Regions from separate parts of the Mesorhizobium sp. WSM4819 genome, predicted to be linked through region 2. Evidence: riboswitches for the same ligand, from Rfam matches in the RefSeq annotation. Region 2 holds a riboswitch; each other region holds the start of a gene.
What was found. Region 2 has a riboswitch for cobalamin ahead of metE (5-methyltetrahydropteroyltriglutamate--homocysteine S-methyltransferase). Riboswitches for the same ligand answer to the same signal wherever they lie in the genome.
Positions count from the first base shown of each region.

Region 1: it holds a riboswitch for cobalamin, as region 2 does, so the genes downstream of both, AC0L18_RS13380 (aromatic ring-hydroxylating oxygenase subunit alpha) here and metE (5-methyltetrahydropteroyltriglutamate--homocysteine S-methyltransferase) in region 2, are expected to answer to the same signal.
Region 3: it holds a riboswitch for cobalamin, as region 2 does, so the genes downstream of both, AC0L18_RS07075 (CbtB domain-containing protein) here and metE (5-methyltetrahydropteroyltriglutamate--homocysteine S-methyltransferase) in region 2, are expected to answer to the same signal.

Region 1 is NZ_JBVVQO010000012.1:37,405-41,719, forward strand. It holds gene AC0L18_RS13360 (ABC transporter ATP-binding protein) at 1-66, shown strand, start outside; gene AC0L18_RS13365 (DUF680 domain-containing protein) at 256-492, opposite strand; gene AC0L18_RS13370 (DUF680 domain-containing protein) at 567-791, opposite strand; gene AC0L18_RS13375 (DUF680 domain-containing protein) at 859-1,065, opposite strand; cobalamin riboswitch at 1,573-1,775, shown strand; gene AC0L18_RS13380 (aromatic ring-hydroxylating oxygenase subunit alpha) at 1,889-3,136, shown strand; gene AC0L18_RS13385 (FAD-binding oxidoreductase) at 3,160-4,275, shown strand; gene AC0L18_RS13390 (FAD-binding oxidoreductase) at 4,285-4,315, opposite strand, start outside.
Region 2 is NZ_JBVVQO010000008.1:131,790-136,104, reverse strand. It holds partial or broken gene metE (5-methyltetrahydropteroyltriglutamate--homocysteine S-methyltransferase) at 1-787, opposite strand, end outside; cobalamin riboswitch at 903-1,101, opposite strand; gene AC0L18_RS10290 (adenosine kinase) at 1,496-2,488, opposite strand; gene metK (methionine adenosyltransferase) at 2,598-3,776, opposite strand; gene AC0L18_RS10280 (serine hydroxymethyltransferase) at 3,830-4,315, opposite strand, start outside.
Region 3 is NZ_JBVVQO010000005.1:110,436-114,750, forward strand. It holds gene AC0L18_RS07065 (methyltransferase family protein) at 1-478, opposite strand, end outside; gene AC0L18_RS07070 (heparan-alpha-glucosaminide N-acetyltransferase) at 475-1,467, opposite strand; cobalamin riboswitch at 1,894-2,103, shown strand; gene AC0L18_RS07075 (CbtB domain-containing protein) at 2,141-2,320, shown strand; gene AC0L18_RS07080 (CbtA family protein) at 2,336-3,100, shown strand; gene cobU (bifunctional adenosylcobinamide kinase/adenosylcobinamide-phosphate guanylyltransferase) at 3,123-3,620, shown strand; gene cobO (cob(I)yrinic acid a,c-diamide adenosyltransferase) at 3,622-4,236, shown strand.

The sequences.
Region 1 (4,315 bases), on a different contig from region 2:
CTGCATATTTTCGATGCCGACGGACATTCATTCACGCTCCACAAAGCGGAAGCAAAGGCAGCCTGAGAGCAGCAGCCGAACTGATGGATGTTTGGTGACCCAAAAACGAGAGCGGCGGGCAAGCCGCCACTCTTGTGCGTTCCGGTCGCTGTTAGTGAGACGTGCGTCCAAGTGGACGCACAAAGGTACGCTCCAACACTTTAAACCTGCGCATCGTGCTTTCCGAGAATCGGAACCGATTTTCGGGCCGATGCGCTAGCGGCCGAACAGGTTCCGGTCGCTGCCCTGCGGGGCGGACTTCTGTACGTCGCCCGACGAGTTGAGCAGCTTGTAGACCGGCGAGCCGGTATTGCGTACCGAAGAAGTCTGCGTGTTGTCGACGTTGATGGTCGCCTGCTTGTTGATGTCGGTTCTGCCAAAGTTGTCGCTACCGGCAAAAGCGCCGCCCGCAGCAATCAAAAGCGCGGCGGCGGTAAGAACGATCTTCTTCATTTTCAAAACTCCTGGATTTTCTTGGTTCCGCCAGCCCGGCGGGCAAATGCCGCCGCCGCTGTTGGAACGCACTGTTAGTTGTTGCCGAACAGGTTACGGTCGCTGCCGTTGACGGGTTTCTCGTCAGCCGGAACCGGATTCTGCGCCGAAGCCGAATTCCGAATCGAAGCCGTGTACGAGTTGCTGTCGACCGCAGCGGCCGGCTGGTTGGCGCCGTTCGATCCAAAGTTGTCGCTGCCGGCAAAAGCGCTGCCGGAGATGGCCACAATGGCGGCGGTGGCAAGAATGAGCTTCTTCATTTCAAATACTCCTGAGTTCCTCAGATCCCGAGTGGCGGACCGCCACTTTGCTGTTTGGGACCAGCTGCTAATTGTTGCCGAAAAGGTTGCGGTCGGCGCCCTGGCCAACGGGCTGCTTTTCAGCGTGAGCCGGCGTCTGGACAGAGGCAGTATACGAGCTGTCGACCGAAGCAGTCGGCTGGTTGGCGGCGTCGGACCCATAATGGTCGCTGCCGGCAAAGGCGCTGCCGGTGATGGCCAGAACGGCGACGGCAGCAAGAGCGATCTTTTTCATTTTAGTACTCCAGTATCTTGGTCTTCAGTCCGTCTAGCGGCGTGTCTTGGGAGGATGCGCGCGTCGTTCGGACAGCCCCGATGTGGGAAGGCCATTCGGCGGATTCCAATCACGAAGTTGTTCCGTGTGGACCAAGAATCTACACCTTGAAATTGTGCCAGAGGCATCTACTACCATGGTTTTATGGTTCGTTTTCAATATCTTATTCAAAATTAGCCATTCATGATTTGACGGATTGGCGGATCTGCGTTCACAGCATGCTGTACGCATTGTCAACAGAAACGAACCGTTCGGTTCGATTTTAGAAGCGGCTAATAGTCACTTTTGTAAACTGTTAACCTTCCTGGTCTCCGCCGCGGGTCGGATTCGATGTCACGGCAGCCGACAATGGCCGCCGACAAAGTGGGGTTTCAGCCCTGCAGATATAAACCTGCAGGTTTCGCCGGCGGTGTCGCGCCGCATGGATACGATGTCGCTTTCATGCCGGCAGTCAGCCGGCCGGCATGATTAGATCACGCCATCTCAGGTGCCGCTTGGTGACGACGAAGCGGAGAATTGGGAAGCCGGTCAGAACCCGGCGCTGCCCCCGCAACGGTGGTGGAGTTCAAGTCGCAACGGGAGACCACTGGGCCACAAGCCTGGGAAGGTGTCGCGACGAGTCCGCAAGGACACTCCAGAGCCCGGAAACCAGCCCGAGATTTTCAGACTCGACTGATCGCGGTGGGCGGTCAAGAGGTGGATGATGCACGTCCGGCCCTGTCGCCGGCGTGCAAACGGTCCTCCCTCCATCACCACCAGTTCAGTCCTTACACGAGGACAGGACATGGACGCGCGCAACGACATGCTGAGGCTCTTGCACGGCCGCAGGCAAGGCTATTCGCTCGAGCAGCCCTTCTACACCGATCCAGATTTCTTCAAGCTCGACATGGAGCTGATCTGGTATCGCGACTGGCTGTTCATCGGCCACGATTGCGAGTTGCCGAAAGCTGGCAGCTATATCACCGCCCAGATCGGCGACTATCCGGTCGTGCTGGTCCGCGACCAGCAAGGCAAGATCAATGCCTTCCACAATTCCTGCCGGCATCGCGGCAGCCGTGTCTGCAATGCCGACAAGGGCACTGCGGCGAAGCTGGTCTGCCCCTATCACCAGTGGACCTACGAGCTGGACGGCCGGCTGTTGTTTGCTCGCCAGATGGCAGACGGCTTCGACAAGAGCCAGTTCAGCCTGAAGCCGGTGGCTTGCGAAAGCGTTGCCGGCTACATCTTTATCTGCCTGGCCAACGAGCCGGCCGACTTCGCGCCGATGCGCGCCATGATCGAGCCTTACCTGCTGCCGCACCGGCTGCGCGAGGCAAAAATCGCCTTCGAATCGACCATCGTCGAGAAGGGCAACTGGAAGCTCGTCTGGGAGAACAACCGCGAGTGCTACCATTGCGCCGGCAACCATCCGGAACTCTGCAAGACATTCCCGGAAGCGCCGACCGTGACCGGCGTGCAGGGCGCCGACAGCGATCCAGAGATGCTCGCGCACTGGGCGAAATGCGAGGCGGCGGGCTTGCCGAGCAAGTTCCGCATCGATCCGGCCGGGCAGTATCGCGCCACCCGCGCGCCGCTGCTGCGCGACGCCGTCAGCTACACGATGACGGGACGACGCGCGGTGAAGAAGAACCTTTCCGACAGCGTTTCGACCGACCGTATCGGCTCGCTGCTGCTCTATCACTATCCGACGAGTTGGAACCATATCCTCGGTGATCATGCCGTCACCTTCCGCGTGCTGCCGATCAGTGCCACGGGAACGGCCGTCACCACCAAATGGCTTGTCCACAAGGACGCGGTCGAAGGCGTCGATTACGACCTCGCCGAACTCACCCATGTCTGGACCGAGACCAACGACCAGGACCGTCGCATTGTCGAGGAAAACGCCTTCGGCATCCTGTCGCCGGCCTATGAGCCCGGCCCCTATTCGGAACTGCATGAGGGCGGCGTCATCCAGTTCGTCGAATGGTACGCCTCCTTCATCGGGCCGCGCCTTGCCGAGGCCGGGCGGCCGGCGCTGCGCAGCGTCGCCTGAACGAGGTCAAGGGGATGAATGCGATGACTGACCTTGGCCTCTACCGCCATCTCGACGAGATGGCGCCCTGGAACGACAGGCTCCAGGTGCTGGAAGTCATCGGCGTCAGCGACGAGGCGCCTGACGTGAAGACCTTCACCTTCCGCTCTGACAACCAGACCTGGTTCCGCTACAGACCGGGGCAGTTCGTGACGCTGGAACTGCCGACCACCGAGGGCCCGATGATGCGGACCTATACGCTGTCGTCCTCGCCGTCGAGGCCGTTCTCGATCGCGGTGACGGTGAAAGCGCAGGCCGGCAGCCTCGGCACCCGCTGGATGTTCGACAATCTGAAGCCCGGCGTTCACGTGAAGGCCTATGGGCCGGCGGGCGACTTTTCGCTGCACAGCCATCCAGCGGCCAAGTATCTGTTCATTTCGGCCGGCTCAGGCGTGACGCCGATGATGTCGATGCTGCGCTGGCTGAACGACTGCGCGCCATGGACAGATGTCGGCTTCGTCAACTGCGCGCGAAAGCCCGAGGAGATCATCTTCCGCAAGGAGCTCGAGCTGCTCGGCAGCCGCATGCCGGGCCTGACGCTCGGCTTCATGATCGAGGAACGGTCCAGCCGTGAGGGCTGGTTCGGCCATATGGGCCGGATCGACGCGATACGGCTGCCGCTGCTGGCGCCCGATTTTCGCGAGCGCGAAATTTTCTGCTGCGGCCCCGACCCCTTCATGCGCGCCGTGCGGCAGATGCTGGAGGCAGCCGGCTTCGACATGGCCAACTACCATCAGGAGAGCTTTGCGGCCCCGGCGGTGGAGGAAATACCGGCTCCGTTCGGTTCGCCGGCAGAGGGTGGGCCGGCAGAGGGCGGGATCGAGGTACCTGCCGAGGCCGCAACGCCGATCCGCTTTTCGCTTTCGGATATTGATGCCGAATGCGTTGCCGGCCAGACCGTGCTGCAGACGGCGCGCGCTTCGGGCGTACGCATCCCCGCAGCCTGCGAGTTCGGCCTGTGCGGAACCTGCAAGGTGAAAAAGGTCTCGGGCACGGTCGAGATGAGCCACAATGGCGGCATCCTCGATCACGAGATCGACGACGGCTTCATCCTTGCCTGCTGTTCGAAGCCGCTGACGGCGCTCGAGATCGACGCCTGACCGGGGAGCTTAAACTCCGTAGCGCTCGGTGCGGATGAGG
Region 2 (4,315 bases):
TGTCCCCGAGCGGCCCGAAATAGGTAGCCAGCATAATTTTCAACTTGGGCGCGGCTTTCGACAGCTGGCCGTACGTGAATTCGAAGGCAGCTCGTTCGTTCGGGCTAAGGTCGAGCACAAGCGCCGGCTCATCAATCTGCACCCAGTCGGCCCCCGAGAGCTCCAGCCTCCGCAGGAGTTGATCGTAGACGGGCAGCAGCCGCGGTAGGAGCGCTATGGGATTGAAACACTGGTCGGGAGACTTCGCCAGCTTGAGGAAGGTGACCGGTCCAAGGATGACCGGGCGTGTATGGGCGCCGAGCTCTTTTGCCTCCAGAAAGTGATCGACTGGTTTCGTCGACGAGAGGGCGAATGCCTGATCGTTGCTCAGCTCCGGCACGATGTAGTGGTAATTAGTGTCGAACCATTTGGTCATTTCCATCGCGGTTACGCGCTGGCCCTGAACTGCATGCCGGTGACTGGCGCGTCCGCAACCCGCGGCATCGCCTTGCGTCCCGCGCGCCACCGCGAAATAGATGTCGAGCGGGACCTCGCCGCCCGTCCAGCCGTAACGAGATGGCACGGCGCCGACCATTGCTGCGGTGTCGAGCACATGGTCATAAAGTGAGAAATCGTTCGACGGGATTTTCGACACGCCGCGGTCGTGCTGCTCGCTCCAGCTGGCGGCACGGAGTGCCTTCGCCGTCGCCAGAAGGTTGGCGGCAGAAGATTTTCCGGACCAGTAGCTTTCGAGCGCGAACTTCAGTTCTCGCCGGCGACCGATACGCGGCACGCCAAGCGTTGCTATGGGAACTTGCTGGGAGACATTCATTCCATACCCCGATGCTTGGGGCGGGGACAAGGAAGGCGCTAGCAGGCCGGCATGAACGCCGAGCTGCCGCGGCCACCAGACACCCCGCCCGTGGACGTTGTTCACCGTGGCAGGTCTCCTGGCTCGCGGGTCACAGCCTCTGCCCCGTCTTCCCGGGGCAGTTCGCCCCAGTGACATTGGTGGGTTGGCTCGCCGCTTACAGTTGCGGGGGCAGCGCCGGATTGCACCGGCTTCCCTCTTAGCTCCGCTACGGCAACGCCTTGCGGAGAACCACGACATGCGGACAATCGCAGCAGCTCGCATTGTTGTCAATGACGTATAAAGAAATGTTTATGTGTTTATGTGAACCGTTCACCTGCGGCGTGTTTCCCAAGTCGCAGGTCGCAGTAGAGCTGAGCCATTTGCGCCACTCGCCGGTCTGCGCAGGCTGTGCCTGGCCGCTCGGGCAATCTGCCAATCTACGATCTCGGCTCAAAACGACTTTCGTCAAAAAAGGGCGTGTTGGCCATCATGATCGGCCGGCAGTACTGGCCCGAAGTGCGACAACGTCCTGAGCCTCAACAATCAGAAATTCGGAGAAAAACCGCCATCCTTCACGCAGGCACGCGACATTTCGATTTACCCGCGCCTGTCTGGACAGCCTGCACAACGGCAAGGTGGGCAGCACCTCGCGGAAATGCTCCCCTACAACAGCCCCGCCTGCGTGGCCTCGCGGCGCAAATTCTGCCGCGGCCTGGGGCCGATCTGCTGGATCACCAATCCGGCCGCCAGTGAGCCAAGGTCGCCGCAGGTCTGCAGGTCGCGGCCTTGCGTGTAGCCATGCAGGAAGCCGGCGGCATAGAGATCGCCGGCGCCTGTCGTGTCGACCAGTTCCTTTATTGCGGTCGCCTTGATCACCACCGTTCCGCCGCCGCGCACGATCACCGAGCCCTTTTCAGAGCGGGTCACGGCAGCGATCCGGCAATCCTTGCGGATCTGCGCCAGCGCCTCGTCGAACGACGCCGTCTGATAAAGCGATTTGATCTCGTGGCTGTTGGCGAAGACGATGTCGACCATGCCCGAACGCATCAGGTCGAGGAATTCATCGCGGTAGCGGTCGACGCAGAACGAATCCGACAGTGTCATTGAGACTTCGCGGCCTGCCGCGTGCGCCAGCTTCGCCGTCTGCCGGATCGCTTCCTTGGCGCGCGGCGGGTCCCACAGATAGCCTTCGAAATAGGTGACCGCCGCACCCGAAGCCTTGTCTGCTTCGACGTCCTCCGGCCCGAGCTCCATGCAGGCGCCGAGATAGGTGTTCATCGAGCGCTCGCCATCGGGCGTGACGAAGATCATCGAGCGCGCCGTCGGCGGCTCGCCGTTGAGCGGCTTGGTGTCGAAAGCAACGCCCTGCGCATGGATGTCATGGGCATAGATTTCGCCGAGCGGGTCGTTCGAGACCTTGCCGAAGAAGGCGGCGCGACCGCCGAAGGAGGCGACGCCCGCCGCCGTGTTGCCGGCGCTGCCGCCGGAGGCTTCGATCGCCGGGCCCATGCGGCTGTAGAGCAGTTCGGCGCGCTGTGTGTCGATGAGGTTCATCGCGCCCTTGATGATGCCGTTGGTCTCGAGGAATTCCTCGTCGCACTGGGCGATGATGTCGACAATGGCATTGCCGATGCAAAGCACGTCATATTTCGGCATCAATGTCTCCGCCAAAAACCCGAGCCGGCTTCTTGCCACGTCAGGGCCGGCCTGTTTTTGGCGAGTGTGGAATGGGTCGCCCTATGACGACGCATCCGATACCCTTGCATCACGCAGCTGCCGGTCCTGCCTCACGCAACAGGTCGTCAGCTCTGTCCGTCTTTTCCCAGGTGAACTCCGGCTCTTCGCGTCCGAAGTGTCCGTATGTCGCGGTCTTGCGGTAAATCGGCCGTAGGAGATCAAGCGCCTTGATGATGCCTTTCGGCCGGAGATCGAAAAGCTCAAGGACGGCGCGCTCGATTCTTTTTTCATCAATCTTTGCGGTTCCGAATGTATTGACGAGGACAGAGACCGGCGCGGCCACACCGATCGCATAAGCAAGCTGAACCTCGCACACCTCCGCAAGTCCGCTGGCAACGACGTTTTTTGCGACGTACCGCGCCGCATAGGCGGCCGACCGATCAACCTTGGACGGGTCCTTGCCCGAAAAGGCACCGCCGCCGTGACGCCCCATGCCGCCGTAGGAATCGACGATGATCTTGCGGCCGGTGAGCCCGCAATCGCCGCGCGGCCCACCGACCACGAACCGGCCTGTTGGATTGACCAGGAACCTTATCCTCGTCGTATCCAGATCGTCGTGAGGCAAGACCGGCCTTATGATCTCCTCAATGACGCCTTCGCGCACCGTGGCTTGTGAGACCTCCTCGTCATGCTGCGTCGACAGGACTATGGTATCAAGCGCTACCGGGCGCAAACCCTCATACCGGATGGAAACTTGAGATTTAACGTCCGGGCGAAGCCAGCCAAGGCGTCCGGTTTGGCGCACCTCTGCCTGTTTTTTTATCAAATCGTGAGCAAGTTGGATTGGCAACGGCATCAACGTTTCGGTCTCGTTGCACGCGTACCCGAACATGAGGCCCTGATCCCCCGCTCCCTGCTCGAGATCCTGCCCTCGTCCCTCGTCGACGCCCTGGCTGATGTCAGGCGACTGCTCGGTCAAGGCCAAGATCAGGGCGCAACGCCGGCCGTCAAAGCCGATCGCATCGTTGTCATATCCAATGTCCAAAATGATATCGCGGGCAACTTGGCTGTAGTCGATATGCGCGTGACTGGTGATCTCGCCAGCCAGAACGACCATCCCTGACTTCACCAACGCTTCACAAGCGACACGAGCCTTAGGATCCTTGCGAAGGATCGCATCGAGGACGCCATCTGAGATATTGTCGGCCATCTTGTCGGGATGTCCCGCGCCGACGGATTCGGAAGAGAACACGAATTGTCTGGTCATGAAATGTCCTCGCTTCAAACGTTGGAATTGATGTGACAGTTGATCCGGCCGTCTTACCTGTCGGAGATGCCAGGCACGTCGAACGCAGCGCAGAAGTCGGCAACGTCTCTGCGCACTCTGGCATGCACGTCCGAATCATCGGGCTGGCGACAGACCAGGTCGATGAAAGCGGCAATCTGCACCATTTCCGCTTCGCGCATGCCCACAGACGTCACTGCTGGCGTGCCTAAGCGTATGCCGCTGGTGAGCGCGGGATGGCGCCGGTCGCCCGGCACCATGTTGAAATTCGTAATGATACCTGCTTGCGACAAGCGATCGGCATAGGCTTTTCCAGACAGCGGCCGGTCCCTAAGATCAAGGATCAGCATGTGATTGTCAGTGCCCCCCGTGACGAGTTCATAACCTCGCTCCAGAAGGGCCCGGGCCAGAGCCTTGGCGTTGTTGACGATCTGCTGACCGTACACACGGAAGGATGCATTCCCTGCTTCGTGCAGAGCGACAGCTAGCGCGGCAATGGTATTCATGTGCGGTCCGCCCTG
Region 3 (4,315 bases), on a different contig from region 2:
AATCCCGGTATTTCTTGCCGAATTTCGTTGCCAGAACCTTTTCCTCGCCCTCGACCGCCATTTTCTGCGTTGCGAAGGCGGCGATGATCGCCAGCGGCAGGAACCATACGTTCCCCGAGATAAGGGCGACGCCGATCATCAGCAGCGTGTTGGCCAGATAGATCGGATTGCGGCTGACGGCGAAGGGGCCCGATGTAACCAGATGGTCCGGCACGGCGTTCGGGTGGAGCGTCGTCTTTGCCCGGATCATGATGCGGATCGCCGAGAACCAGAGTGCGACGACGCCGAACAATGCCACCCAGCCGGCAGCGAACAGGATGTCGCCCAAAAGGCCGCCGATCCATGGCAGCGGATAAAGCAAGCCAAGCGCGATGCTGACGGCGATGGCCGCGACATAGATCAGCGGCGGCCACGGTATAAACCCCGGTTTTTGCTGTCCCGGTTTCTGTTGGCCCGGTTTCTGCTGATGGTCGGTCATTGTGCTCCTCCCTCCATCAAAGTGCCGTCGGCCTTGGCAGTGCAGGCGCCGGCGAGCTCGTCGAGATGCGCCTTCCATTCCGCAGCCTGGTCGTTGCGGTAGAGCCGATCAAGCGTGGCCTCGCCCTCGAGCGTATCGAGCATGCAGACACAATAGCTGCTGCAGAACTCCGTGTCGCGCGATTGCTCGCACGATGCCTGGCACTCTTTCAGGAAGGTGACCTGCCTGGTTTCGACCGCTGCCGGCATGACTTGCGAAATCAGCCAGAGCGAGCCGATCAGCACCGGCTGGTGGATCAGATAGAAGGCGAGGCTGTGCCGGCCGATAAAGACCAGCGGATTTGTCCAGCGGCCGGGCGTCAGGCCCGCCAGCCGCGTCAGCACGCCGGAGGCGAAGGCGAGTTTTGCCGCCGCGATACCGACAAGCACAGCGCCGAACCATGGAAACAGCGGGACATAATCGTTGGAGCGCGGGTTGGTTGCCGACAGGCCGACCCACCACAGGGCCGGATGATCGAAGATCTCGGACCTGAGGTAGAGCGGCGCGGTGATGACGAAAGCTGCGACAGCCAGCGTCAGCAGCGCCGGCAGCCGCAGAAACGCCAGGCCGAGCAGGCTGGCGAGCGCGATCTCGTGCAGGATGCCGAAGAAGATGAAACTGTCGGGTGTGGCAAGCCTGGTGGCGGCCGATATGGCGAGCGCCGCCCCGCCGACCATGGCGAAGCGTTTCCAGAAGCCGTTCCAGCGGATTTGCTTGCCATGGGCAAGGAACAGGCTGACGCCGACCAGGAACAGGAAGGTCGAAGCGATGCAGCGCGCGTAGAATTTCCACCAGCCAAAGGCAGTCAGGCCGGGATCGGTGTAGCCGAAGAATTCGAGATCCCAGGTGAAATGGTAGCTCGCCATGGCAAGCAAAGCGATGCCGCGGGCGACGTCGATAGCGACGATGCGCCTGGATCGGTCCTGAACGGCCGGCGTAGGAATGGTCATGGTCTCGCAATTCTGATTCAGTGCTGCAAGACGACTATCATGGTTGCCCCGGACAAAAGAAGACAGGGCCCATTGATGCCCAGGGCTTAGGCTAAAGCGCCGTATGCCGCTCGCAGCCAGTGGTCGAGGCCGGCGCCGCCCCTCATAGCCCTGCCGGGCGTTTCTCCCCGTAAACGGGGCGAAAGAGGCTGGCCGCAACGCCGGCTCCCTTCTTGCAACGCTGATGATTGGCGAGACCGCCGATGACAGCGCCCTCTCCCCGTTCTACGGGGAGAGGATGCCGGCAGGCAGGTGAGGGGCAGCGCGGACGATCGGCTTTCAACGTGTCAAGATCGCGGCGTCGAGGAACCAAGCTGGTCTGCCGGCACGGCGCATTCGCGCTGGTAGCTGGCGGAATTTGGTTTGCCGGGCGCGGCGATTCTGCCTATAGTCGCAGCCGTCGTCGGTTCCGTTTTGGAACCAAGAGGGAATGCGGTAGGGGCAAAATTCGCCCGATGCCGTGGCTGCCCCCGCAACTGTGTGCGGTAGTCCTCTCCATATGCCACTGAAGATTTTCTTCGGGAAGAGCTTCTTCGGGAAGGTGGGGAAGGGCGCTGATCCGCGAGCCAGGAGACCTGCCGGCGACAGGAGAACTGACTTCTATGCCCTCGGGTGGAGGGCGAAAGGACAAGACATGAATACCGCTTCCGTCTCGCTCGGCGCTTCCGTCTCCTCGCAGTCGCGTTTCGTGCAGTTGGCGCTTGCTGCATTTCTCGGCGTTTTCGTCATGGGTTTTGTCGGCTTCTCGCATATCGATGCGGTCCACAATGCCGCCCACGACTATCGCCATTCGATGGGCTTTCCCTGCCACTGACGAGGGGCTGACACCATGACACTGTTTCGCAACGTCGTGTTCATCGCGGCGATCGCAGGGCTTGTGGCCGGCGTCGTTCTCGCCTGCATGCAGGCCTACGCCACGGTGCCACTCATCCTCAAGGCGGAAGTCTACGAACAGGCCGGCGGTGGTCACACGCATGACCATGGTTTGTCGCCGGCCGCAGCAGGCAGTAATGCCATGAGCAGCGCCGTGCCGGCTGAAGCAGCCACCGCGGAAGAGGAAGGCTGGGCTCCGGCCGATGGCTTCGAGCGCTTCGCCTTTAACGTCGTTGCCAACGTCGTCACCGGCATCGGCTTTGCGCTGATCCTGGTCGCCGCTTCGGAATTCGCCGGCGGCATCGGCAATTGGCGACAGGGCCTGTTCTGGGGCCTTGCCGGCTTTGCCGTGTTCACGCTGGCCCCGAACCTTGGCCTGCCGCCCGAACTGCCGGCGATGCCGGCGGCCGATCTCGCCCAGCGCCAGATCTGGTGGACGGCAACGGTGGTGGCGACCGCGGCCGGTCTCGGCCTGCTCGCCTTTCGCAAGTCATTGCCGCTGGCGGTGATTGCCGTGGCGTTGATCGTGGCCCCGCATATTGTCGGCGCGCCGCAGCCCGACAGTTTCGAATCGCCGATCCCGGAAGGCCTGCACCACCAGTTCGTGGTGGCGGTGACGCTGACCAATCTGGTGTTCTGGCTGGTGCTCGGCGCTGTCGTCGGCTTGTTGCGCGGCCGCTTGACCGGCACCGCAACCAGCCTGCGCGACAGCCTTGCCTGATCGCGCTGCTCCAGGCAGCAAGCTGACCCTGGTCATCGGCGGTGCACGCTCGGGCAAGAGCGCGCATGCCGAAAGCCTGGTGAAGGCCTGTCCGGCGCCGTGGACCTACATCGCCACGGCGCAAGCCTATGACGACGAGATGCGCGAACGCATCGCGCTGCACCGGGCGCGGCGCGGCGAGGGTTGGACGACCGTCGATGCGCCGCTAGATCTCGTCGGCGCGATCGAGGCGCTGCCTGACGGCCGGCCAGTCCTGATCGACTGCCTGACGCTGTGGCTGTCCAACCACATGCTGGCCGAACGCGACATTGAGGCCGAATGCCGAGGGCTTGCGGATGTGCTGTCGCGGCCGCGCGGGCCGTGGTTCGTGGTTTCCAACGAGGTCGGGCAGGGCATCGTGCCCGACAATGCGCTTGCCCGCCGATTTCGCGATGCCGCCGGCCGGCTCAACCAGCAGGTCGCCGCCGTCGCCGGCACGGTGCTGCTGATGGTGGCGGGACTGCCGCTCAAGGTGAAGTGATATGACCGATATCGACGACAGGGACGAGCAACGCCACCGCGCCAAGATGGCCAAGCGCAAGGCGGTGCAGGACGCCGAGGTCGCGGCCAAGACGGTCGAGAAGGGACTGCTGATCGTCAACACCGGGCCCGGCAAGGGCAAGACCACTGCCGCCTTCGGGCTGGCGCTGAGGATGCTCGGCTACGGCAGGCGCGTCGGCGTCGTCCAGTTCATCAAGGGCAAATGGCATACCGGCGAGAAGGACGCCTTTGCCGCTTTCGGCGACCGGGTCGTCTGGAACACGATGGGCGAGGGTTTTACCTGGGAAACGCAGGATCTGAAGCGCGACATCGCCGCCGCCGAGGCTGCCTGGGCCAAGGTGCTTGAGCTGATGGCCGATCCATCGATCAGCCTGCTGGTGCTCGACGAATTGAACATCGCGCTGCGCTACGACTATCTCGATCTCGACACGGTGGTGGCGGCGCTGAAGGGCCGCCGCGAAAACCTGCATATTGTCGTCACCGGCCGCAACGCCAAGCCGGCGCTGGTCGATGCCGCCGATCTGGTCACCGAGATGGGAGTTACGAAGCATCACTTTTCCGCCGGCGTGAAAGCGCAGCAGGGCATAGAGTTCTGAGGTTTCGTTCGCGCGAGGGGCAGGGCAATGCTTCGGGCAGACGATGCATCCAACTTGTGTTGAAATGGCTAATTGTCGA